Regions from separate parts of the Ruegeria sp. AJ12 genome, predicted to be linked through region 1. Evidence: riboswitches for the same ligand, from Rfam matches in the RefSeq annotation. Region 1 holds a riboswitch; each other region holds the start of a gene.
The links. Region 1 has a riboswitch for cobalamin ahead of ACR3E0_RS07565 (CbtB domain-containing protein). Riboswitches for the same ligand answer to the same signal wherever they lie in the genome.

Region 1 (7,169 bases):
TCAGCCTCTGCCTGATGGGCTCCGTGATGCGTGGGATCGGAATGGTCATGGCCATCCAGGGTGACGCTATTCGCGGCAGCCAGAACAAAGCCTGCACCGCCACCAAAAACCAAACCAATTGCAAATAAAGCAAGTGAGCGGGACATTTTTTATCCTCGGGAACAGAAAACCCGCCGAGCCTTCCCCGGCGAGTGATGAGATTGGTGCTCAGGCTTTCGCTTCGATAGTTTTGGCTTCTTTCCGCCAGAAATACCCTGCAAAAGACCCAACAAGAACCCAAGCCACCAGCCCAATGCCAAACGCGCGTGCGGCAAACAGCGCGCCGATTTCGGTGGGCACCGGGCCTGTAAAGACGTCTGGTTCGGGCGCACCGATGAGGTGTGGAGCCATGAGCAGGGCAGCGGCAATGAAATAGCTGACCATGTTACCACCGAACGCAATCAGCCACATGGCGACGGCAGCTGCGGCAACCGTGGCAAACCACCATACCTGACGTGCATAAATGTCTGCTGCGGCGACGCCGGGCACTTCAGGTGCCAGGGTGAAACCGGGCGCAAAGTGAACCGCGACAAACCCCGCAAGCCCCCACAGCACCCCAGTGCGCCCGTCGACCTTCTGGCCCTGACCCTCGGCGACGGACATCAGCGCAACCAGAATGATCGCATATCCGGTATAGGTCAGCATGGTAAAGATCACGCTCAGAGCGTCACGCTGAAGGTCCGAGAACATGCCCGGCAACTCGGGACGCGCCGAAACGGCCTCACCCCCGAAATGAACCAGTTCACCGGATTCGTATAATTCCGCATGCAGCAGAACCGGCTGCACGAAAACAAGCTGCAGAAAGGCGGCAATCAGCCCCGCTGCAGCACCAGCGAACAAGGCGCTGGTCAGAATGCGACCGAACATTGGGTCAGTGGCAGGGGAAGCCGGTTGCGTGACGCACGTCGTGGGCCGCATCGTGCAGCGCCGACGCCTGAACATGTCCTGCGAGCGTGACGATGCCAAGACCCAGAGCCATGGCAAACATGACTGGCAGAAGACCTGCGCGCGTGGCGGACGCCGTTTGGGTATGTGTTGTCATTTCTTGTCCTCCTGAGCCGCCGCACCCGACGACCGGTGATTTCCATTCACGTCTGGCAGGTCTCCTGGCTTGCGGGTCAGTGCCTCTGTTCGCCTTCCCCCCAAAATGCTGGGAGTGGCTGGTTGAACAGGGGCTCACCGCTTACAGTCGCGGGGGCGGCTTTGGCTTTGGCTTCCTCGGAAGGCGCACCAAATTCCCTCTTAGCATCCGGATGTCTCCGGCGGGACCAGACACCTCAATTTAGCCGCGAATGTCAAAGTGGCGCAATCGCCATTTGCGACGTTTCACGTCACTTCCCGCTTTTTTTCAGCACGTAGATATCCATGATCCATCCATGCGCAGCCCTTGCGTCGGCACGGGTTGCCACGATCTCGGCCGCGACCGTGTCCAGCCGCCCATGGATCAGGATTTCTTCCTGCATCCCCACATATGCCCCCCACCAGACATCGAAATCCGCCATCTCGAGGTCTTGGAACGAGCATTCGCCGTCCAGCATGACGGCAACCGTCGATGCCGTCTCTGGCCAGCCTTCGTCACGCAGGCGGCGGCCAGTCGTGACCAGATACGGCGCGCCGATGTCGTTGATGGGGATAGCAAATGCTGCCGTAAGGGCTTGCAGCGCCGTTATACCGGGGACTACCCGTTTTTTGGGCTGGGGGTCGAGACGCGCGGCGATTCGGAGCGAGCTGTCATAAAGGGACGGATCCCCCCAGATCAGCAAAGCCACCTTTTGAGCCTCAGGATAGGATTCGATGGCGCGCTGCCACTGCCGCGCAATTGCATCGTGCCATTCATCCACGCCCTGTAGGTAGCCATCGTCTGACCGCCTCTGGGGGACGTCGAAGTAAGCAACTCGTGGTTCTTTTTCAGACACTTGCACGATGATTTGTTCCCGTATCCCGGCCAGATCGGTCTTGCTCTCACCCTTTCGGGGTATCAGGATCAAATCGGCGGAACGAATGGCCTCAGCGCCCTGAAACGTGACATGGTCGGGATTGCCCGTGCCGATACCGACCAGTGTCAGCTCATCCATCATCAGCCTCCGCCAGCGGGCCGTAGAGGATCAGGGCCGGTGCCGTTCCGACCTCTGATTTCAGCGTCTCGGACAGTGCGCCAATCGTGGACCTGTGCAGCGCCTGATCGGGCGTCGAGACAGACTCGGCCATAAGCGCGGGTGTGTCCAATGGCAGACCATGTGCGTGCAGAGCATCGACCAACAATGGAAAGGTTCTCTTGCCCATAAACACAACCGTTGTGGCGTATGCGTCCGCCAGTGCAGGCAGGTTCAGATCTTCGGGCAGTTTTCCGCTGACATCGTGGCCCGTGACGAACTGAACCCGCCTTGCCGTCAGGCGGCGGGTCAGCGGGATTCCTGCTGCCGCCGCCGCAGCAACCGCCGAAGGAACGCCAGGAATGATCTCGTAGCCGATACCAGCGTCGCGCAGGGCCACCAGTTCCTCTTCCAAACGACCAAACAGCCCGCCATCGCCGGACTTCAGCCTGACAACATGCGCGCCGGTTTCGGCGTATTCGACGAGCAGGCGGCTGACATGGTTCTGTTTGGGCGACGGGCGTCCCGCGCGTTTGCCCACGCCGACCAGATCCGCATCCTCGCGCGCATGTGCCAGAATCGGACCGCTGCTGAGGTCATCAAACAGCACGGCGTCGGCGGCTTGCATCCGGTTGACGGCCTTGAGCGTCAGCAGTTCCGGATCGCCGGGGCCCGAACCGATGAATGAGACGAAACCGCTCATACCGTGGCCTCGGCGATCAGGTGAAAGAACGTCCCCGTCACGTGACCGCGCACGGACCCTGTCTGCGGTCCTTCATTACCTTCGGCATCACAGACCCGTGCCAAGGGCGCGTCCGGTTGCTCGGTAATCGATGAATAATGGAACTCGTGTCCGCGAAGCGCTGTACCTGGGGCAAAGCCGGGCATCGGCGCCAGCAATTCGGCCTTGCGGTACCCCAGATTGAATTTGCGCTTCTCGTAAGATGTGACAAGGCCCAGCAGCCCGGCCATCGCGTGCCGGTTGCCGTCCTTGTCGATCAATCCCGCGCCCAAAGCCATATAACCACCGCATTCTCCGTGCACGGGCTTCGTTTCGGCATGGGTTCGCAAGCCCTTCAGAAACCTGTCTGCGGCGGCAAGCGTGCCAGCGTGCAATTCCGGATATCCACCGGGCAACCAAACAATGTCCGCTTCCGCAGAGGGTGCCTTGTTGGCCAGCGGGGAAAACGGCAGGACTTCTGCACCCGCGGCGCGCCAGCCCTCCAGCAGGTGCGGGTAGGTGAAGGAAAATGCTGCATCCTGAGCCAAAGCAATCCGCTGGGCCGGAGGGCGCGGCAGCGCGGCCGACGACGGCCCCACGGGGCCCGAGGAGGCCGCCCGCTTGATCGCCTCCAGATCGACATGTTCCCTCAGAAACGCGGCATATCCGGCGATGGCACTCTCAAGGTCGGGGTGCTCTACCGCCTGAATGAGGCCCAGATGCCGCTCGGGCAAAGTCAGATCGCCACGGCGGGGCAAGACACCCAGCACCGGCAGTCCTGCGCGGTCCATTCCAAGCCGGGTCAGACGTTCGTGCCTTGGGCTGGCGCACCGGTTCAGAATCACGCCCGCAAAGGGCAGGTCGGGATTGTACATCCGAAACCCCAGCGCCGTGGCGGCTGCAGATTGCGCCTGTCCACCGACATCCAACACCAAAACGACGGGCCAACCCATGCGAAGGGCCGTTTCCGCGCTGGAGCCATGACCAAGCTCGCCGGGTTTGGCGACGCCGTCAAACAAACCCATGGATCCCTCGGCGACAACGACATCCGCGCCGTCTGCCTGCGCTGAAATTGCGTTCAGCAGCGGTTCGTCCATCGCCCAACTGTCCAGATTGAACGACGCGCGGCCTGCCGCTGCACGATGAAAGGCCGGGTCGATGTAATCCGGCCCGCTCTTGAACGGCTGAACGGTCAGGCCATCCTCCGCCAGCGCGCGCAACAGGCCCAGCATGACAGTGGTTTTCCCGGTGCCCGATGACGGTGCCGAAATCAAAAGGCCAGGAGGATTAGTCATCGCCATGGCTCCAGCTTGACCATTGGCTGTTTGCGCTTTGCGGGCGATAGCGCCGGTCGTAGGTTTTGGAATACAGACAGCTGTCATCAAACCCTTCGCCGGCCAGCGCGGGCCCGACCATGATCAGCGCGGTGCGTGAAATGCTTTCGTCCACCGCATCGTTCAGCGTGTCAAGCGTCGCTCGGATGATCCGTTCATCCGGCCAGCTTGCGCGATAAACCACAGCCACCGGGCAGTCCGCGCCATAGGCGGGCGTCAGATCGGAGATCACCTTGTTCAGATTGCCGATGGAGAGGTGAATGGCCAGCGTCGCACCAGTTCGGGCGAAGTTGGCCAGGGTTTCTCCTTCGGGCATGGACGATGCCCGCCCGGGCGTGCGCGTCAGAACAACGGATTGTGCCATCCCCGGCAGGGTGAGTTCTGTGCCAAGCGATGCCGCCGCGGCCGCAAAAGACGGCACGCCGGGGGTCACGCTGACCGGTATTCCCATCTCTTTCAACCGCCGGATTTGCTCGCCCATCGCAGACCAGACGGACAGGTCGCCTGAATGCAGACGCGCGACATCCTGACCGGCTTCGTGTGCCGAACCGATCTCGGACATGATCTGGTCCAGATCCATCGGCGCCGTGTTCACGACTTTAGCACCTTCGGGGCAATGGTCGAGTATGGCCTCGGGAACCAGTGAGCCCGCGTACAGGCACACGGGGCAGGACGCTATGATGTCGCGTCCGCGCAGCGTCAGCAGGTCTGCGGCGCCGGGTCCTGCGCCAATGAAATGAACGGTCATGTCTGTCCTCCGCTGGCGATGGCGCAGGTCGCCAACCGGTCGTCCGAGAGTTGTCTGGGTGATAGCAGCCGCGCCCCTGGCCCGGCAGCGGCAAGGGCCGAGGCTTCGGCGACGCTGCCCGTGCCATGGGTGGCGCGGCTGCGCGGTGAACAGGTGAGCGTACGCTGTCCCACCAGATCATTCGGTGCCACAAGATGCAGGGGCAGGGCGGCTTCCTTGACGAATGCTTTCAGGGCTGCGTGACCGTCCTTGTCCGAAGCTGTCGCAATCGCATCTACGCCTTGCCCGTCAGCGGCCCGCTCGAATGCCGCGCGCAAACTGTCTGCAGTGGCGGCAGAAGAAAATCCGATGCCGGCGACGATCATAGCGTTACGCTCCATTGCACCACGGGATAGGCCGCTTTCCAGCCGCGGCGCGCTCCCAACGCCGCTGCGTGGGCCAACTCGATGCGCAGCAACTCTCCACCCAGGTCATCTTGCATCCGGGACAACAACGCTTCGCTCTCCAATGTAACCGCATTTGCAACCAGCCTTGTGCCGACGGGCACGTTTGCGCGGAGCCAGTCCACCAGTTCTGCACTCAAACCCCCGCCGACAAAGACAACATCAGGCGGCGTCAGCCCTTCCAATGCGGCGGGTGCGGTTCCGTGAACCACGTCCAGCCGATCCTGCCCCAGAGCGTCCGCGTTGCGCCGGATCCGGTCGGCCCGGTCCTCAAGCGGTTCAATCGATGTCGCGGTCAGGGTCGGGTCGCACATCAGCCATTCGATGCTGATCGAGCCGGTGCCGCCGCCGATATCCCAGAGATGCTCGCCCCTTTGCGGGGCCAGCGCGGACAAAGTCAGGGCCCGGACGGGACGTTTGGTGATCTGCCCGTCGGTTTCGAAAATGTCGTCCGGTTTGCCGGATGCTTTGGGGAAAGCGCGCCCAGTACCTGCGACCTCCAGGCCGACGCAGACCGGGTGTTCGAACGACCCAAGCAAGGCCTCGGTCAGCGACATGCGGTTGGCGCGTTCGCGCGGCCCACCCAGCGCTTCCATCACGTGCAGCGAAGTGTCAGCAAAGCCGGTGTCGCCGAGGTAGGTGGCAAGTTCTGCGACGGCGGCCCCGTTCCGAAGCAAGAGGATGGCACGGAGCCCCGGTGCCAGATGGGGTCGCAGGCGGGTCAGTGGTGCCGCATGCAACCCAAAGGTCAGCGTGGTTTCCAATGGCCAGCCGAGTCGTGCCGCAGCCAGAGAAAAGGTCGATTGACCGGGCAGGGCGACCCACTCACCGGCATCAAAGTTTCGCGCGATCACTGACCCCGCGCCAAACCAGAACGGATCGCCCGATGCCAGCACAACCGTGCGCCGTCCTCGGTATCCGGTCAGAATGGGCAAGCCGTCCGCAAACGGGACAGGCCACTCGACCCGTTCAGCATCAGCGTTGGGGATCAGGGCCAGATGTCGCTGCGGTCCCATGATGACCTCGGCGCGGTCCAGTACTTGACGGCTTGCAGGTGAGAGGCCATCCAGTCCATCTTCGCCCAGACCCAGAACAGTCAGCCATGGAGTTTCATGCATGTCCAACCTCCTCATCCTTGGCGGCACGACCGAGGCCAATGCTCTGGCCCGCGCCGTTGCGGATACGGGTATCCGGGCCATCTACTCTTACGCGGGGCGCGTGGACACGCCGCGTCCGCAGCCCATTCCAGTCCGCGTTGGTGGGTTTGGCGGCCCGGAGGGTCTCGCGCGCCACATATGGGAGCATGGGATCAGCCACGTCATCGACGCGACACATCCGTTTGCCGTGCAGATGAGCCGGAATGCGGTCGAAGCATGCCAAAAAACCGGCGCGGCCCTTGCGGCTTTGACCCGGCCCCAATGGATTCCAAAGGCGGGTGATCAATGGAGGCACGTCCCGAACATACCCGCCGCTGTTGATGCGCTGGAGGGGCCAGCGCAGCGGGTCTTTCTGGCCGTGGGTCGTATGCATCTGAAGGATTTCGCCAGCCGACCTCAACATCATTACCTGCTCAGGCTGGTTGATGCCCCAACGACCCCGCCGTTTTCGAACTGCGACGTGGTGGTTTCGCGCGGCCCGTTCACGCTGGATGGTGACCGCACTTTGATGCAAAACCATCGCACGGAGTTGGTCGTTTCCAAGAACGCGGGTGGAACCGGGGCACGCGCCAAGCTCGACGCCGCGCGGCTGCTTGGAGTACCGGTTCTGATGATCGATCGCCCCGTCCTGCCG
Region 2 (7,169 bases), 2.3 Mb from region 1:
CGGTCAGACCGCGGCGCTGGTCGGATCGTCCGGCGTTGGCAAGACGACCCTGGCAAACGGGATGACCGGGCAGAACGAGGCGACCGCCGGAATTCGCGAAGACGATGCCCACGGCCGGCACACCACGACGGTCCGCGCGCTGCGCCAGATGCGCAACGGCGGGTGGTTGATCGACACACCCGGAATGCGGGCCTTGCGGCTGCTGGACGCACAGGACGGCGTGGACGAAGTGTTTTCGGACATTCTGGGACTGGCGGAATCCTGCCGGTTTTCGGACTGCCAGCACGTCACTGAGCCGGGCTGCGCGGTGCAGGCGGCCATCGAAACCGGCGCGCTTGATTCGGCAAGGCTGGACCGATGGCGGAAATTGCGGCGCGAGGATCAGCGCAATTCGGAAACAGTCGCCCAGTCGCGCGCCCGCGACAAAGCCTTTGGAAAGATGGTGCGATCCGTGATGCAGGACAAATCCCACCGCAAACGGTTCTGACGAGAGGGGCGCCGAAATTCGGCGTCCCTCAACTTCAGGCGATCAGCCGGGGCCAGACGGCGGCATTGCGACGCGCGAACGCCCCGATATGGCCGATGCTGGACAAACCGAACTCTCTCGGAAGCAATAAGTGGCGCCTGGCTTCAGGGCCATACAGCTCCGCCAGACGCCAGACCGCGTCCGGCGGAACCATCTGGTCGTCTTCAAAGGTGAACAGATCAACCGGAACACCCGAGCCTGACCAGCGGGCATCCGGCAGTTCGACACCGATGTCCGGTACATAGTTCTGCGGGGCTGTGCACCACTTGCGCCATTGCCAGTAAACCGATGCGGGCAGGTCGGACCCGAAGCCTATTGCCTTTCCGGGCAGGTACCCCAAAGCACGCACAAACAAAGGGGCATGCCCGTGCCAGAACAGCCAGGCCAAAGCACGGTAGGGCCACGGGTGATCGGCTAAAGTCACGAGGCCCGAGCACACACAGATCATCCGATCGATCTGGGCGATATCCGGTTGCACCGGCCCCAACATTGCGCCGATTGAATGGCCAATGGTCCATTGTCTTGCATCAGGAAACCGACGCCGCATCTCGGTCCGTGCGGCCGGCATATCGACCAAAGCCCAATCCGCCATCGTGACCCGAGAATCTCTCAGATGTCCCGTTCGGGAATGGCCAAAATCCCGATAATCATAGGTCAGGCAAGCCATCCCTTGTTCCGCGGCCAGCCAGTGGGCGAAATGTTGATAGTAGTCGCGCGGCGCACCTGTCGCGCCGTTCAGAACAACAACCGTATCCACCTCGGACACTGGCCGATAAAGCCGCGCTGACAGCATCGCCGGCCCGGACGGGAATTGAAATTCTTCGGTCAGTACCGCCTGCTGCGTATCCAACATGGTGCCCTCGGACTCTACCTGAACCAACCAGTTCACTTTGGCAGGCACAAGTCAACACCGATCCGACTTGACCAAACGTCCGCTTGTGATCAGCTCAGGCACGCAAACGCGGGATCGTGGTTCGCCACGGATGCCAAGATCAACTTGACTCGGGCCGCATGTAACCGCTAGCGATTGTGTGATGGTTCTCGCGCCCCACAAGGGGTCGGGATGAAAAGGGAACACGGTGCGGTCCTGCCCGGTGGCAACCGGAACGGATCAAGGCCGCGACTGCCCCCGCAACTGTGAACGGTGAGCAAAGCCGAAACACCACTGGCCGAAAGGCTGGGAAGGTCGGCAAAGCGAAGACCCGCAAGTCAGGAGACCTGCCATCGGAACTGAAACCGAAACTCGGACGGGGTGTCCGGGCAGGTCCCGACAGCACATTGCCGTCCCGCCTGTTCCACGCCCTGTCTGCCGCGCGGAGGGCGCAGGATGATCTGGACAACTGAAACACATGAATTCGCCGCAACCGTATGCCAGCGGACAGGCAAACCCTGCCCTGCGCTCGCACGCATGGCGCGGACGATGGCCCAAGCCATGGTGCAGGCCACCTCTGCCACCACTGAGGCGTTTGAGATTGAAGGCGACAGTACGCTGACCCATTGCCCCGAGGGTTGCATGGCCCGGTTTCGAGCGCAGCGTGACCGGATCCGAATCTACTGCGGAGCCAACCCTGAAATCGGCATGGACCGTTTGGACACCTATGCCGATATGATCTTCGGCCTGGAGTTCAGCGCCATGCCGTCTGGCGCCATCTCCGACTCCCCTTGCGCCCTGCTTGAGGCAAAGACTCTGGTGCCTCGAACCGCAACGCGACCGCCGCAACACGTCCCGGCGTGACCTAGTGGTCTACTGTCGTCCGGGCGGGCTCGGCGGCCCAGTTCCTCTGCGCCTCTGTCTCGACGGCGCAGGGGCGTAGGGCCCGCAACCGCGCCAGAGCCTGACCTGGCTGTTCGCCACACTCGACCATCAGGCGCAAGACGACCATACCGGATCGTCCGCACCCACCTTTGCAATGGACCATAACGCGCCCGCCGCCCGACAAGGCATGCCGAATGGCAGCGCTGACCGAGGGCCATTGCCTGGCGATGGTTGGGGGCGGCGCATTGAAATCATCGACCGGCAGGTGCACCCATCGACTGGCGCGGCTCTGTATGTCGTGGCCGAAAGTCTGTGCGCCATATTGCACCATCTCGGCAGCGGTGGTCATTGAAAGCACAAGGCCGGGTTTCCAATCCGAGATTACATCCAGATCACCCGGATAGTCCCCCCCTCGCCCTGGCAGCGAGGTCAGAGCAAGCGTGCCACCGCCCACCTGCAATGCGTAGATCACCAGTTGAGACATGGATCGCTACCTCCCGATACTCCCCAGAACGAAACTGTCATGTGATATGCATCTGCCCAATCTACCCGCTGCGAGACACTTTCCAAACCGAAAATCCTGTCATCGCGCTGTGGACGCGGACGGCGGCGGGCCTTACGCTGCATCGAAGTTCCGAATCCGCCAGAGCAGACATGACCGACACCGCCAACCCCGCCTATCAGGTTCTCGCCCGCAAATACCGCCCGGAAACCTTTGCGGACCTGGTAGGACAGGACGCCATGGTGCGTACGCTTAAGAACGCGTTCGAAGCGGATCGGATCGCGCAGGCGTTTATAATGACTGGTATCCGGGGAACCGGAAAAACCACCACGGCGCGGATCATCGCGAAGGGCATGAACTGTATTGGCGTGGACGGTACCGGTGGACCGACGACCGAGCCTTGCGGGAAATGCGAGCATTGCGTTGCCATCATGGAAGGCCGCCATGTCGACGTTCTGGAAATGGACGCGGCCAGCCGCACCGGTGTGAACGATATTCGCGAAATCATCGACAGCGTCCGGTACCGCGCGGCCAGCGCGCGCTACAAGATTTACATCATCGACGAGGTTCACATGCTCTCGACCAGCGCCTTTAACGCGCTGCTCAAAACGCTGGAGGAACCCCCGGAACATGTAAAGTTCATCTTTGCCACCACTGAAATCCGCAAGGTTCCGGTCACGGTCCTGTCGCGCTGTCAGCGCTTCGATCTGCGTCGGATCGAGCCTGAGGTGATGATTGGCCTATTACGCAAAATTGCCGAAGGCGAGAATGCCCAGATTGCCGATGACGCTTTGGCACTGATCACTCGCGCCGCAGAAGGCTCAGCGCGGGATGCAACCTCGTTGCTGGATCAGGCTATCTCGCACGGCGCCGGTGAAACCACGGCCGATCAAGTGCGCGCCATGCTGGGTCTGGCAGATCGGGGCCGGGTTCTGGACCTGATGGACATGATCCTGCGTGGCGATGCGGCAGGCGCGCTGACTGAACTGAGCGGACAATATGCCGAAGGCGCCGACCCGCTGGCTGTTTTGCGCGATCTGGCCGAAATCACGCATTGGGTCTCGGTCGTCAAAATCACGCCCGATGCGGCCGAAGATCCGACAGTTTCCCCCGATGAACGCGCGCGGGGGCTGCAGATGGCCGAGGCCCTGCCGATGCGTGTGCTGACCCGGATGTGGCAAATGCTGCTGAAGGCTCTGGAAGAGGTGTCCGCCGCGCCAAATGCGATGATGGCTGCTGAAATGTCGGTCATCCGCCTGACCCACGTGGCGGATCTGCCCAGTCCGGAAGAACTGGTCAAACGGCTGCAGGATGCGCCGCAGCCACCCAGCGGAGGCGTTCCAACTCAACGGAACGGTGCGTCGAGTGTTCAGGCAAGCGCGACCACATCCCAGACTTACACCTCGGCGCCTCAAGGGTCCGGTGGTGCACCCGTTGCGGCGTTGGCTCAGGATGTTCAGGCCGCTTTGGCCCGGTATCCGACTTTCGAACATGTGGTCGAACTGATCCGGGCAAACCGGGACGTGAAACTGCTGGTCGAAGTGGAAAATGGTGTCCGCCTGATCTCTTACCAACCGGGTCGGATCGAATTCACACCGGCAGATCAGGCTCCGACGGACCTTGCCGCGCGACTGGGCTCGGCGTTGCAGCGCTGGACCGGCAACCGATGGGCGGTGTCCATCGTCTCGGACGGTGACGCGCCGACGATAGCCGAATTGCGAGACAAGGCAGAACTGGCTTTGAAAGCCGAGGCTGAACAACATCCGTTGGTTCAGGCCGTTCTGACTCAGTTCCCAAAGGCAAAGATCACCCGGATCGAAACACCGGAACAGCGCGCTGCCCAGGTCGAAACCGAGGCGTTGCCAGAAGTCGAAGATGAATGGGATCCGTTCGAGGAGGATTAGTCTGCCCTGCCTCTGAAAACTGGACAGTTCTTGGGCTCACCAACAAGAAAATTCTCGCCACAGACCATAGCGACCGATGGGAATGCCCACGGCTCTTGTGCAGCGCAGGCACGGCCCGTATCTAAGCAGCAAATCGACACACAGGAGAAAACAGATGCTCAAAGGACTCGGCGGTCTGGGTGACATGGCCAAGATGATGAAATCCGCGCAGGACCTTCAGACCAAGATGACCGAGATGCAGGACGAGTTGAACACCATCATGGTTGTCGGCGAATCCGGTGCCGGGCTGGTCAAAGCCACGGCTACAGCCAAGGGAGAGCTGAAAGGTCTGGACATCGACCCGTCGATCTTCAACGGCGACGACAAGGAAGTGGTCGAGGACCTGATCCTGGCGGCCATCAAGGATGCACAGTCCAAGGCGGCGGAACGCTCGCAGGAAGAAATGGGCAAGCTGACGGAAAGCATGGGTTTGCCGAAAGACATCAAGCTGCCGTTCTGATACACCGTCCTGACGGATCAATGGTCGGGCCACCTTGCTTGGCCGCTTTGCAGGAACACGCGCGGTGAGTTCGAACAGCGATATCGACAATCTGATCGACCTGATGGCCAAGCTGCCCGGCCTGGGTCCCCGCTCGGCCCGGCGTGCGGTGCTGCATCTGATCCGCAAACGCGCTCTGCTGCTGACGCCGCTCTCGGACGCGATGCAACAGGTGGCCATCACCGCCCGCGAATGTCTGAACTGCGGCAATGTGGGTACGACAGACATCTGCGACATCTGCAACAGCGAAGCCCGCGCAACCGGAGAGCTGTGCGTGGTCGAGGATGTTGCCGACCTTTGGGCGATGGAACGCGCCGGGGTTTTCAAAGGACGCTATCACGTTCTGGGCGGCACCTTGTCCGCACTCGACGGGGTCGGTCCGGACGAATTGCGCATTCCCCGGCTCAAGGATCGGGTGATGGCCGAAGAGATTACCGAAGTCATTCTGGCCCTGAACGCCACCGTCGATGGTCAGACGACAGCACATTACATCGCGGACCAGTTAGACGGTCAGGTGCGCCTGACCTCGCTGGCCCAGGGCGTACCGATTGGTGGCGAGTTGGACTATTTGGATGACGGGACCATCACGGCGGCCCTGCGCGCGCGTAAAGAGCTTTAGCGAAACAGAACAAGTGGACACCGGGTGTTGAACCCGACACACCATGCATTCGAGTGGGAAAATATGATGCGCGTTATTGCATTGATGTTGATCGTGACGCTGGCTGCAGCACTGTCCGGCTGCACCACCAAACCGACACCTGGCCCGTCAGATATCGACGACCTTGCCGCTGAAATTCGGGGACTTGGGCCGGACGTGGACCCCGAGGAGGCATCCCGCGCGGCCCATATTGCCTATACATATTCGCTGCAACTCGCACAGGAATACCGGGTCACGGACCCCCCGTTGATTCACAATGCCAAGGTTATGCATGGCTTTCGGGAACGTGGGCTTTGCAACGATTGGGCGCAGGATATCCAGAAACGTCTGAACCAGGAAAACTTTCAGACGCTGACACTGCACTGGGCCACGTCGCCACCCACGGATTTCAGGATCATCCATCATTCCGCCGTCATCAGCAGACGCGGCGACACGATGTATGACGGCATCATTCTTGATCCCTGGCGTTATGGCGGGGTGCTGTTCTGGTCAAAAACCAAAGCGGATGAGCGCTACAACTGGCGACCCCGGATGGAGGTCCGGGAAGAGCTGATAAACGCCAGCCGCGCCCGCCAAGCCAGCTAAGACGTGTTGAGATCAAACATAATCGCGCCCAACGGAACCAATAGGGCTTGGCCGTTTAGTCCATGATTGCTTTGGAATGGCCTGTCGTTAAGGCCAATCTGGAATGGAAACTGAAGATCAGGTTGGTCGCCAACTCAAAGAGGTCCGCAAGCTCAGATCGTTTGTGGTGCCCTGAATAGACCTTTCCAAGTCGCTTGACCTGTGGGCTTCGGAGAACTGGTGCCTTTGATGGCGCGCCGAACTACGTTAGAGACAAGCAAACTCAAGTATTTGTTTTGGGAGCTTGATTATGAACCGCCTTATCGCCTTCACCGTCGCCGCATTTACCGCAACGGCCGCTTTGTCACAGGAGTTGATCGACAAGGGCTTTGTCGAAGGGTGGAACATCATGATGGACCCCGCCCTCGGGAACGGATGCCTGATCCAGACGGTATATCAGGATCTGTCGGTCGTGCGATTGGGTTACGACGCGCTGGACAATCGGGGATACTTCGCCGTCTACAACAAGGCCTGGGGCGACATCAAACAGGGTCAGAGTTATCCGATCCGGTTCGAACTGGACGGCAAGAGCTATGATGCAACCGCCATCGGGTTCAATGAGCGCGACGTTCCGGGGGCGACCGTCTTTTTTACCGACCGGAGTTTCGTCAATGCGATTGCGCAGAACAAGACACTGACCGTTTACAACCCGGCGGGCGAC
Region 3 (7,169 bases), on a different contig from region 1:
GACGAAAAAGGACTTGTAATGGGTCGAGACGTGTCCGTGATCGCGCATGATGACGACCTGTCCTATCTGAAGAACGGTCAGGATGTTCCCATCTTCACGGCGACGCGATCCTCGGTCCGGCATGCGGGTGAACTGGCCGCAGAAATGCTGATTGATCGGATCAAATCCCCGAATGACCGGATCAAAACTAGATTGCTGGAAGCTGAACTGGTAGTTGGCAGATCAACAGGCCCGGCGCCCGACAGGTTGTAAATATGAAATACACACGTGCTGACTTTCCCAAAGATTTCCTCTTTGGCGTGGCAACCTCTGCCTATCAGATCGAAGGGCACGCGCAGGGCGGTGCGGGCCAGACCCATTGGGACACGTTTGCCGCCTCGCCTGGGAATGTGGTGCGCAATGAAAACGGCAACCTGGCCTGTGATCACCTGAATCGGTTTTCGCAGGATTTCGACCTTGTCCGCGAAGCCGGCTTTGACTGTTACCGCTTTTCGACCAGTTGGGCGCGCGTCCTGCCGGAGGGGCGCGGTCAGGTGAACGAGGAAGGTCTGGATTTCTATGACCGGCTAGCGGATGCACTGCTGGAACGCGGCATTCGTCCCTGCGCCACGCTCTATCATTGGGAGTTGCCCTCGCCTCTCGCAGATCTCGGCGGCTGGCGCAATCGGGACATCGCGGGTTGGTTCGCCGATTTCACCGAAATCATCATGGGCCGTATCGGGGACCGCATGTACAGTGTTGCGCCGATCAACGAACCCTGGTGCGTCAGCTGGTTGAGCCATTTCGACGGCCACCACGCCCCCGGTCTGCGTGACATCCGCGCGACGGCGCGCGCAATGCATCATGTTTTGCTGGCGCATGGCCGGGCCATTCAGGCCATGCGGGGCCTTGGCATAGGCAATCTGGGCGCCGTGTTTAATCTGGAATGGGCCGAACCCGCCAATGACAGCGCCGAGGCGCAGCGGGCCGCAGCCCTGTATGACGGTATTTACAACCGGTTCTTTTTGGGCGGTGTGTTTAACAAAGCCTACCCGGAAAACCTTCTGGAAGGGCTAGAGCCTTATCTACCCCAAAACTGGCAGGATGACTTTGACACCATCGGAACGCCTGTCGATTGGTGCGGGCTCAACTACTACACTCGCAAGCTGATCGCTCCGGCCGACACCGCGTGGCCAAGCCTGAAAGAAGTTGAAGGCCCTCTGGCTAAAACCCAAATGGACTGGGAAATTGAACCCGGTGCGCTCACCCGGTTTTTGACGCGCACGATGAAGGACCATACCGGCGATCTGCCCATCTATGTGACCGAAAACGGCATGGCCAGCCCAGAGCGGCAGCAGGATGATGACCGGATCGACTATCTGAACCAACACCTGACCGCAGTTCAGGACGCGCTGAACCAAGGGGTTCCGGTCAAAGGCTATTTCATCTGGTCTTTGCTCGACAATTACGAATGGGCCTACGGGTATGAAAAACGCTTTGGTCTTGTGGATGTGGATTTCGATACACTGGAACGCACGCCAAAGGCCTCGTTCAAGGCGTTGAAATCTGCACTGGCGACTGGAAGGAATGTCGCGCTGCCGCTGGCTCAACCCGCCGGCGCAGTACATGAGCACTGGAACCTTGTTGCAGATATCGGCGGCACGAACACCCGTCTCGGCGTTGTCTCGGACGGTGAACTGACTGACCTGCGCAAGCACCCAACGGGCGGTCTGCCAGATTTGCTTGAGGCGCTTCACAACCTGCGCGACGAGATCGGAACCGACCCGCAGGCTGTCGTTGCCGCCGGTGCAGGACCGGTAAAGGACGGCACCATTCGCCTGACAAATGCCCATCTGAACCTCTCCGAAGCAGAACTGGCCCGGGCGACAGGGTCCAAGCACACCTATGTCATCAACGATTTCACCGCTGCGGCATGGTCAGTGGCAGAAGTGACCGAAGCCGATGTTGTGGTCCTACAGGGCGAAGCCCGTCCGCCCCAGGGGACCCGGCTTGTCGTTGGTCCGGGCACCGGACTTGGGGTTGGCGCCCTGCTCTATTCCGAGGGTCACTACCACACCGTATCGGGCGAAGGCGGCCATGTCGGCCTGTCCCCCCGCCATCGTCACGAGGTGGATATCTTTGATGCGGCGCGTCAGATCGCGCCCGAATGCTTCTTTTCCGATAGTTTGGCGCTCGAAGCCGAGATGTTTCTGAGCGGCACAGGTCTCCCGATCCTCTATCAAGCCGTGGGCATGGCCGGAGGTCAGGTTGACACGCCCGTCCGAACCGCCAAGGAAATCCTGCAGGATGCCAAATCCGGCACGGATGCTGTCGCCGTTGAAGCGGCCAGTCTGTTCACGTCTCATTTGGGCGCTGTGATGGGGGATATGGCGGTGACCCTGATGCCCGCAGGCGGTGTGTTCCTTGTTGGCGGAGTGGCGGAAAAGAACCGCTGGCTGTTCGGTGAAACCTTTCAGAATGCGTTCAACGATGGCGGCCGGTTCAGCGATTTGCGGCGTTCCATGAACCTCTACGTCTCTGAACAGGCCGAATTTGGCATTGTTGGCGCTAACAACTTCTGCAAAAATGCCTTGAAGCGGTAAACAATCCGCCAGACCTCAAATTTCGAGAAAAGGAGCATGGGATGATCCTGTGCTGTGGCGAAGCCCTGATAGACATGATCGCGGAACCGACGATCTCGGGGGCTCAGGGCTTTGTGCCGCATTCCGGCGGTGCCGTGTTCAACACGGCCATCGCTCTGGGGCGCTTGGGGGCTCCGGCGGGACTGCTGACCGGTTTGTCCTCGGACATGTTCGGTCGGCAATTGGCCGACGCACTGCAAGCCAGCCATGTCGATGCATCGCATGCGATAAAATCAGACCAGCCGACCACCCTGGCGTTTGTGGAGTTGAAGGATGGCCATGCCTCATACACGTTCCTCGATGAGAATTCAGCCGGCCGAATGCTGCGCGCCGAAGACATGCCAGACCACTTGCCCGCCGTATCTGCACTCTATTTTGGCGGTATAAGCCTGGCCTGTGAGCCCTGTGCAGACGCCTATGCCGCCTTGCTGGATCGGCAAGGAGTGGATCGCGCAGTGATGCTGGATCCGAATATCCGGCCCGGCTTTATCCAGGATCAGACCCGATACCGCACCCGGCTCAACCGGATGATCGCGCAGGCCGATATCGTCAAGGTCTCGGATGAGGACTTGGACTGGATCATTCCGGGGCCCGAAAGCCACGCCGAGAAAGTACCGCTGTTGTTGCAGGCGGGACCCGCAGTGGCAATTGTCACCCGTGGCGGCGACGGCGCGTCCGGGTATCTCGCCGATGGGTCCGAAACCACTGTGCCCGTGAACCCGGTGCAAGTCGTGGATACCGTCGGGGCCGGAGACACCTTCAACGCGGGCGTGCTGGCCGAACTGAATCGGGCCGGGCATCTGACCAAACCCGGAATACGCAATCTGACCACCGACGGCTTGCGCGCAGCACTGGACTATGGTGCCAAAGTGGCAGCGGTCACCGTATCTCGCGCCGGCGCGAACCCGCCTTGGGCACACGAGCTTTGATCCCACGAGGGAGACACCATGAAACGATCCGACATCAACCGCATCAAGACCGAGGCTGAGGCGTTCATCAAATCCTTCGGTGCGGTCCTGCCCCCCTTTGCGTACTGGTCACCCGACCAGATGCGCAGCACGCTGGCGTCAGGTATTCGCGACCGCGGCCTGGGTTGGGATATCACTGACTATGCCCAGAACGGGTTTGACGAATTGGGCCTGTTCCTGTTCACCCTGCGCAACGGTGATGAGAAAGACCTGAGCCGGGGACGCGGGATGTTGTATGCGGAAAAGCTCTTGATTTCCCGCGACAAACAACTGTCACCGATGCATCGCCATATCGTGAAGGCCGAAGACATTATCAACCGCGGCGGCGGTGATCTGGTGATGGAAATCTACGCGTCCGACGCCGAAGGCGGTATTGATCGCGACACGCCAATTGTGGTTCCGAGCGACGGTTGCCCTGTCGCCATTCAACCCGGCGAACTTCTGCGCCTCAAACCGGGCCAGAGCGTGACACTGATGCCCGGTGTCTGGCATGCGTTCTGGGCAGAGCGCGGCGACTGTCTGATCGGTGAAGTCTCGACCGTCAACGACGATCGCACAGATAACGTGTTCGAGGATCCAATCCCGCGTTTTACAACGATCGAGGAAGACGTCGACCCGGATTTTCTGCTCGTTTCGGATTACTGACCGCGCTGGTTTTCCGAAACCGTGCAATGTGAATGATCAAGTGACAAGCGGGTGTATGGATGCGCATCTGGTCCTTGCCGACCAGCAGCCACCGCAAACCAGAACCGGCCCCGCAGACTGTTCTGCGCCTGATGCGCTGGTCCAATCACCAAACGCTTGACAATTATTGTGACAGCAGACTAGCTGGCTGCGATGGTTCCCGGCGGATGATCCGAGGGATGAAAATGGGAATACGGTGCGGCGCCGGACGGGTGCCAAGGCCGTGACTGCCCCCGCAACTGTAAGCGGAGAGCAACGCCATATCGCCACTGGCATCCAATGCCGGGAAGGTTGGCCAAGCGATGATCCGCAAGTCAGGAGACCTGCCATCACATGTTCAACCAACCCGGGGCGGGGTGTCCTGGAAGGAGGCTTTGATGGCACATCCTAGTGCGCACATTGTTCGTACCTTCTGTCCGCGCGTGGCATCAGGCGGAGCGAACAATGCCGACCGCTCCTGATCATTTCGTCCTGATCTGCGCGACCTGCCAGGGCCCGATACAGGCGGAAATCGCACAAGCCACCCTGGATGCAGAATTGCCCACAGGGTACGAAACACGGTTGATCCCCTGCATGGCCGGATGCGCCCGACCGATGACTGTGGGTCTGCAGGCGGCGGGCAAAGCGCAATACCTGTTTGGCGACATTAAAACTCAGGCCGACCTAACGGCGCTTGTCGACTTTGCGCATCAGTTCAGGAGCAGCGCCGATGGCTGGACCAGCGCGTCAGATCGCCCCCCTGCCCTGTTTTACAAGACCCTGTCTCGGATGCCCTGCCTGCCGGTGGGGGGCAAGGGATGAGCTTTCTGGTCGCAGAGGGTCTGGAATATTATGCGTTGAACGGTGATGTGCTGCTGCAGGATGTCTCGTTCACTCTGGAAGAAGGCGCGGTGCTCGCCATTGCCGGGCCAAACGGCGCGGGAAAGACCACTCTGCTGAATCTGCTGTGCGGCGTCGAGCGTATTGCCCTTGGGGACGTCCGTATTCGCGGGCAAAGTCTCCGCACACTGACGGCGCCGCAAAGGGCGCGTGCGATGGCCGTGGTCAGCCAGCAGGAGTTTCCGGACGGGCGGTTGCGGCTGCGTGACTATGTGGCGCTGGGGCAGATACCCGTCAAAACCGACAGGTCGACCGCAGACCACAAGCAGGCATTGGATCGCGTCTTGGCAACAACCGAACTGACGCATCTGGCGGACAAACCGATGACCCGATTATCGGGGGGCGAGCGGCAACGGGCGCATATCGCGCGCGCTTTGGCGCAAAACCCCTCACTGTTGTTTCTGGATGAACCGACCAACCATCTGGACCCGGATGCCAAGGGACACATGCTGTCTCTGATTGCAGATCTGGGGATCACGGTGGTCATGATCGTGCACGATCTGGTCATGATCCCCGAATTCGCCTCGCATGTCGCGCTGATGAAATCCACCCGCCTGACCGGTTTTGGACCCGTTAGCGAAGTGCTGACCCCGGACCGCGTCCGCGAGACGTTTGGCGTCGATTACCTGTGCTTTACCCATGAGGGCCGCGTGATTCCCGCGCTCGATATCCGAAAACGAAAACTGTCATCATAACAGGAGCATACCATGATGCAGAGACTCTGGCCCGTGGCGCTGATCACTGGCCTGGCAAGCGGTGCTGCGGCGCATGAGGTGACCGTCGACAATTGCGGCGAACCGCTTGTGTTTGAAACCACGCCCGAGCGGCTTGTTGTCCACGACATGAACATGACTGACATGGCCTTTGCCCTCGGCTTGCAGGATCAGATCGTTGGCCTGACCGGGATCACCGGCTGGTATAAAACCAGCCCGGATTTTGATGCGCTGCGCGGCGACATCCCGGAACTTGCTCCGAAGTACCCGACCATCGAGAACCTGGTTGCGGTCGAGCCCGATCTGTTTTTTGCCGGCTGGTACTATGGCATGAAACCGGGCGGCGACGTGACGCCGGATACCCTTGCCCCATTCGGTATCAAGACGATGGTCCTGACCGAAAGCTGCGTGCATCTGAACAAGGATCGCCCCGAGGCGAGCATGGACCTGCTGTTTGACGATGTCCTGCGCCTGGGTCAGGTCATGCATGTCGAAGACAGGGCCGAAGCTCTTGTATCGGATTGGAAAGACAAGCTGTCCGCCATCGAAACCAAAACCGCCGATCTGTCCAAGCCCCGCGTCTTCCTGCTGGACGGTCCGGCGGATGCGCCGTTTACGGCCGGCAAGTTTGCGATTCCGGACGCTATGATTGCGGCTGCTGGCGGCGAAAACGTCACCCATGATCTGGATACCAGTTGGGGCCGCACTTCATGGGAAGCCGTGGCCGCGTCGAACCCCGAGTTTCTGGTTCTGCTGGACTACCAGACCGGGAACGGAGCTGCCGACACGTTCAAATTCCTGCAGGAACACCCTGTGATGTCACAGACCGATGCAGTCAAAAACGCGCGTTGGATCGGTTTGCGCTACGAAGAGCTGACACCCGGACCGGCAAACATCGACGCCATCGAGAAAATGGCGCGGGCCATGCATCCGGATATGAACTAGATGGGCCTGACAGGTCGATTGATTGTGATGGGGGCGGTTGTTTTGACCGCCCTTGTGCTGCTGTCAACGATCTATGGTACGACCTCGATCCCGATCACGGATGTGTTCACCGCCATCGGGCTGGGCCTTGGTCTCACTGAAGGCGAGATGTCGCCTCTGCACCGGATCGTGTTCGACCTGCGCCTGCCGCGCGCCTTGTTTGCGGCCATCATCGGGGCCGGGCTGGGGGTGGTAGGTGTGGTTCTGCAAACCACCACGCGCAACGATCTGGCCGATCCCTTCCTGTTCGGACTGTCCTCGGGCGCAGCGGCGGGGGCGGTTCTGGTCATCACCGTCACCGGCGACATACTGGGGATCTG

Region 2: it holds a riboswitch for cobalamin, as region 1 does, so the genes downstream of both, ACR3E0_RS18850 (hypothetical protein) here and ACR3E0_RS07565 (CbtB domain-containing protein) in region 1, are expected to answer to the same signal.
Region 3: it holds a riboswitch for cobalamin, as region 1 does, so the genes downstream of both, ACR3E0_RS21200 (DUF1636 family protein) here and ACR3E0_RS07565 (CbtB domain-containing protein) in region 1, are expected to answer to the same signal.

What each region holds. Positions count from the first base shown of each region.
Region 1 covers NZ_JBQFJJ010000001.1:1,490,937-1,498,105, forward strand. The annotation lists gene ACR3E0_RS07555 (hypothetical protein) at 1-146, opposite strand, end outside; gene ACR3E0_RS07560 (CbtA family protein) at 208-906, opposite strand; gene ACR3E0_RS07565 (CbtB domain-containing protein) at 911-1,081, opposite strand; cobalamin riboswitch at 1,119-1,327, opposite strand; gene cobF (precorrin-6A synthase (deacetylating)) at 1,371-2,114, opposite strand; gene cobA (uroporphyrinogen-III C-methyltransferase) at 2,107-2,835, opposite strand; gene ACR3E0_RS07580 (cobyrinic acid a,c-diamide synthase CobB) at 2,832-4,154, opposite strand; gene cobM (precorrin-4 C(11)-methyltransferase) at 4,141-4,935, opposite strand; gene ACR3E0_RS07590 (cobalamin biosynthesis protein) at 4,932-5,300, opposite strand; gene cbiE (precorrin-6y C5,15-methyltransferase (decarboxylating) subunit CbiE) at 5,297-6,496, opposite strand; gene ACR3E0_RS07600 (cobalt-precorrin-6A reductase) at 6,495-7,169, shown strand, end outside.
Region 2 covers NZ_JBQFJJ010000001.1:3,772,548-3,779,716, forward strand. The annotation lists gene rsgA (ribosome small subunit-dependent GTPase A) at 1-487, shown strand, start outside; gene ACR3E0_RS18845 (alpha/beta hydrolase family protein) at 522-1,379, opposite strand; cobalamin riboswitch at 1,546-1,766, shown strand; gene ACR3E0_RS18850 (hypothetical protein) at 1,854-2,261, shown strand; gene ACR3E0_RS18855 (protein-tyrosine phosphatase family protein) at 2,263-2,766, opposite strand; gene ACR3E0_RS18860 (DNA polymerase III subunit gamma/tau) at 2,937-4,688, shown strand; gene ACR3E0_RS18865 (YbaB/EbfC family nucleoid-associated protein) at 4,843-5,187, shown strand; gene recR (recombination mediator RecR) at 5,252-5,845, shown strand; gene ACR3E0_RS18875 (hypothetical protein) at 5,909-6,469, shown strand; gene ACR3E0_RS18880 (hypothetical protein) at 6,759-7,169, shown strand, end outside.
Region 3 covers NZ_JBQFJJ010000002.1:208,339-215,507, reverse strand. The annotation lists gene ACR3E0_RS21225 (LacI family DNA-binding transcriptional regulator) at 1-252, shown strand, start outside; partial or broken gene ACR3E0_RS21220 (GH1 family beta-glucosidase) at 255-1,553, shown strand; gene ACR3E0_RS21215 (glucokinase) at 1,539-2,582, shown strand; gene ACR3E0_RS21210 (carbohydrate kinase family protein) at 2,624-3,550, shown strand; gene ACR3E0_RS21205 (D-lyxose/D-mannose family sugar isomerase) at 3,569-4,234, shown strand; cobalamin riboswitch at 4,411-4,618, shown strand; gene ACR3E0_RS21200 (DUF1636 family protein) at 4,718-5,074, shown strand; gene ACR3E0_RS21195 (ABC transporter ATP-binding protein) at 5,071-5,847, shown strand; gene ACR3E0_RS21190 (ABC transporter substrate-binding protein) at 5,860-6,810, shown strand; gene ACR3E0_RS21185 (FecCD family ABC transporter permease) at 6,811-7,169, shown strand, end outside.